Regions from separate parts of the Marinobacter sp. ES-1 genome, predicted to be linked through region 1. Evidence: riboswitches for the same ligand, from Rfam matches in the RefSeq annotation. Region 1 holds a riboswitch; the other holds the start of a gene.
What was found. Region 1 has a riboswitch for cobalamin ahead of Q668_RS15555 (TonB-dependent receptor plug domain-containing protein). Riboswitches for the same ligand answer to the same signal wherever they lie in the genome.
Positions count from the first base shown of each region.

Region 2: it holds a riboswitch for cobalamin, as region 1 does, so the genes downstream of both, Q668_RS13530 (ribonucleoside-diphosphate reductase subunit alpha) here and Q668_RS15555 (TonB-dependent receptor plug domain-containing protein) in region 1, are expected to answer to the same signal.

Region 1 is NZ_AXBV01000096.1:183,816-186,017, forward strand. Features, by position in the region: gene Q668_RS15550 (putative nucleotidyltransferase substrate binding domain-containing protein) at 1-583, opposite strand, end outside; cobalamin riboswitch at 705-919, shown strand; gene Q668_RS15555 (TonB-dependent receptor plug domain-containing protein) at 1,059-2,202, shown strand, end outside.
Region 2 is NZ_AXBV01000073.1:30,534-32,735, reverse strand. Features, by position in the region: gene Q668_RS13530 (ribonucleoside-diphosphate reductase subunit alpha) at 1-845, opposite strand, end outside; cobalamin riboswitch at 1,152-1,372, opposite strand; gene nhaB (sodium/proton antiporter NhaB) at 1,462-2,202, opposite strand, start outside.

The DNA.
Region 1 (2,202 bases):
TCGGCCGGTCGCCGGCTTCATCCATCAGCAGCAGCGCAGATACACCGTTTTCCGTCATGATGCGGGCGGCTTCCTGCAGGCGCACGGTGGTAGGAGCGGAGATTGGCTCCCGGGAGATCAGCCGGGTGACCTTGGCGGTCATCAGTTCGTTGGATTTCTCCCGGCGCGACAGGGCCGAGCGCAGCCGGCTGCGGTCTTCGATCTCGACAAAGTCGGCGAAGCTTTCATCCTGTTCCCACAGATACTGGAAAGTGACGTCCGGTATTTTGTAGATCAGGCAGTCCTCAATAGCCTTGGCGGGAAAGCGTACTTTCTTGTTCATCATCAGGCCGAACTGGCCGAAAATCTCGCCCTCGCCCACCCGGTTATAAAGTTCGCCCGAGCGGCGGAAGATTTCCACCGCACCACTGCGAATATAATGCAGCCAGTGGTTCTGCTGGCCCAGCTCCAGGATATGGCTGCCAGCCCGGAAGTACACCACTTCAATGCCGGCCACGATCTTTTCGAGCAGCTCCTCCGGCATGTCATCGAACGGCGGGTACTGGGCAATGTGGTTGCGGATGTCGAGCAGCTCGGCCTGCATAAAACTCCCTGATCTGGCAGTAAAAAGAATGTGTTAACTGATGAATATAGCAGTGCGAACTGTGCGGGGCCACGCAACCTTTTGATAGATCTCGTTGACCACTTTGGCTGGTGTTGCTAGCCTTGCGCCACTTTTTTCAGGTGCCCGTTGCAAAAGCGCAGCGGGTGAAACGGGAAATCGGTGCGCCATTGTATGGCTAATCCGATGCTGCCCCCGCAACGGTAAGCAGGTTAACGGCAATCTGATGCGCCACTGTGCTTCGGCATGGGAAGGTGATTGCCCCGGAGTTCGCTCTGCCTGCAAGCCCGGAGACCGGCCTGGAAAAACACCCGGAGTTGCGGTGGGCTGCTTGGGTGGGCGAATCCCGGCCCGTTTCACAACACCGCACCCGCCTGCCCTCTGCCCGTTCCGCAACCTTAAGCCTGAACCTTGAGTATCAACCCGTGCGGGTGCGCGCGGTTGGCGGAGTAAAGCGATGCATACCCTGAAGTTTCCTGCCGCAATTGCCGGCGTTTCCATGTTGACCCTGCCCCTGGCTGTGGCTGCCCAGTCTTCCGAACCTGCTGAAAACCTTGATCCGATTGTCGTGACTGCGACCCTTGGGCCGAAGACGGTGGGGGAGAGTTTGTCTTCGGTGACGGTGATTGAGCGCGCAGATATCGAGCGCCGGCAACCGGCCGAGTTCCGGGATCTTTTGCGTGCTCAACCGGGTGTTCATGTGGTGTCTGATGGTAGTTACGGTAAAACCACCAGCCTGTTTCTGCGTGGCGCCGGTAGTTCCGGCACGGTTCTTCTACTGGATGGAATTCGTTTGCGCTCGGGCACAGCTGGTATCCCGCCCTGGCAGTTTCTGCCACCGGAGCTGATGGAGCGTGTGGAGCTGGTGCGTGGTGCCAAGAGTTCATTGTATGGTGCTGATGCTGTCGGCGGTGTGGTTCAGGCCTTCACGCTGGAGCCACAGGCGAACCAACAGGGGTGGGCTGAAGTATCGGGTGGTTCTCACAAGACCCGTGAGACCTCAGTTGGCGTTGCTGGTAAAGCGGGACAAACTTCTGTGCTGGCAAGCGGTGTTTACTCCGATACTGATGGAACCAACCTGCGTGCCGGTGGCGATGACAAAGGCTTTCGCAATGCAGGCGGCCTCGCCAAGATCAGCCACCGGTTCGAGCAAGGTGGCGGAGCTGGTGTAACCGTTTTTCAGTCTGAAGGTAACACTGAGTTCGAGAACGGCGATACCGATTACATGATCCGGGCGGCCGGGCTGTATGTTGAGGCGGTGGCCAGCGATTACTGGCGTACCCGGATCCAGTTCTCGGAAGCACGGGATGAGCAGGAAACGTTCGGTGCCTACCCGAGCATCTACGATTCATTGTCCCGTTCTGCCCGTTGGGAGAACACGCTGACCGCCGGTGTTCATGAACTGGTGCTGGGCTCCGAAGTGATGGTGGATGAAGTCGAGGGCAGCGACGAGTTTACCGAAACCAGCCGTACCAACGCTGCGGTGTTTGGCCAGGGGCGCCTGAACTTCGGGGCAACGGATGTCATGCTGAGCCTGCGCCTGGATGATAACGAAGCCTTTGGCAAAGAAGAGACCGGTGGCATTGCCGTTGGCCACCAAT
Region 2 (2,202 bases), on a different contig from region 1:
AGGGTTTGCAGGCCGAGGAATCCGAACTGGTGGTCGCGCTCGGGTTTCAGGGCTGCGCCCAGGCGTTCCAGGTCAAAGGCGGCCAGGGCTTCGTCCAGCAATTCGTAGCGGATACCGGTATGGATGAAGGCGCTCAGGGCCTGTGGATAACTCTCTGTCAGGGATTGGTTGCGGGGCAAGTCCAGCGCCTCGGCCGCTTCCAGCCGAAGTTGCTCCAGCAACAGGCGGGCAGTCACGGCGCTGTAGTCCGGCTCCCGTTCTATGCGGCCCCGGGCGGTCATGATCAGGGCAGACAACACTTCGGTTTCGGCAATGCCGTCGTACAGGTTGCGCAGGGCTTCCTCCACCAGGGATTCGCCCTCAATGCCGTCCAGCCCGGTCGCGGCCTGCTCTACCTGCAGTTTCATCAAACCCAGGTCCAGCGGCGCCACGCTGCCGTCGGCTTTTTTCACGGTCAGGTGCGGGTGCGCTTCCATGGGTTCTTCAATGGCGCGCTTGCGGGCGTGTTCTTCCCGGTACAGCACGTAGGCCCGGGCCACTTTCTGCTCTTCCGCGCGCATCAGGGCCAGTTCCACCTGGTCCTGAATGTCTTCAATATGCACCTTGCCACCCGCTTTCAGGCGACGGCTGATGGCCTGCACTACCTGTTCGGTAACCCGGTGCACGGCGTCGTTGATGCGGGCAGAACCCGCGGCCTGGTCCCCTTCCACCGCAAGGAAGGCCTTGGTAACGGCGACGGTGATCTTGGAAGGGTTAAAGCCAACGAGGGTGCCGTTGCGTTTGATGACCTGAAGGGATTCTGTAGCGGCAACCGCCGGGGGCTCGGGGGACAGGATGGCAGACATGGAACTTCTCCTTGTGTACGCGTGGTGGTGCAGCCTTTGCGTTTGGGAGAAGGGGGAGGTTTTTGCCACGGAATCCACGGAAGAACACGGAAAGAAAAGACTTACTGATTTTTTTGCCACGAAATCCACGAAAAAACACGAAAGGAAAAGATAAAAAGCTTTTTTTCTTTTCGTAGTAAATCTTTGTTCGTGTTTTTTCGTGGATTTCGTGGCAGAACAGTCTTTTCCTTTTCATTTTTCCGTGTTCTTCCGTGGATTCCGTGGCAAAAAAACCAAAACCCGCCTGCTCACCTTTATAAACGCGAAGGTGCAGTGTCTATCCCTGGCAGGTCTTCGGACTCAGGGGCGTGAACCGTGTGGTTCGGCCTTGCGTGGCGACTTCCCGGCGCTTGCCAGTGTCTTTGTGCCACGCTTGTTCCCCAATACCGCTGCGCGTCAGTTCCGGATTCTCACCGGATTCCCGACTACCTGAGTGATCACGCTTTGATCACAATATATGGTAGTCAACCAAGGACTTGATCACTATATACAGACTAAGGAGCAGATACAAGAACGCCCGTGGAGCTCGGTGAAAGCTGCACGGGCGCCTGGTGGAGCGGTTATTGGCAGTCAATAATCAGAAGGCGTGGGTCACCATGTACAGGCCAACGCCACCCATCACCACGGTGTACGGCAGGGCCATAATCACCATCTTGCCGTAGGACAACCGTACCAGCGGGGCGATGGCGGAGGTGAGCAGGAACAGGAACGCGGCCTGGCCGTTGGGGGTGGCCACGCTGGGCAGGTTGGTGCCGGTGTTGATGGCCACGGCCAGGGTCTGGAAATGGTCAAAGCTGATGGCGCCGGCATCCAGGGCCTGTTTTACTTCGCTGATGTATACGGTGGCCACGAACACGTTGTCGCTGATCATGGACAGCAGGCCATTGGCAATGAAGAACATGCCCGGTTGCTGGCCTTCCGGCAGGCTCAGTACGTATTCGATGATAGGCTTGAACAGGTGCTGCTCGTGGATCACCGCCACGATGGCAAAGAACACCACCAGCAGTGAGGTGAACGGCAGGGATTCCTGGAAGGCTTTGCCGATCTGGTGCTCGTCGATCACGCCGGTGAAGGAAGTGATGAGAATGATCACCAGCAGGCCGATCAGACCAACTTCGGCCACATGGAAGGCCAGGCCCAGAACCAGGATTACCGCGGCAACGGCCTGAATCCACAGGGCAGCCTTGTCCGACTTGGTGCGGCTGCTGCGCTCGTTTTCGGCGAATTCCTCAAGTACCCGGCGAACCGGCTTGGGCAGGCGGCCTCCGTAGCCAAACCAGCGCAGTTTTTCCAGGGCCCAGCAGGTAAACAAACCGGC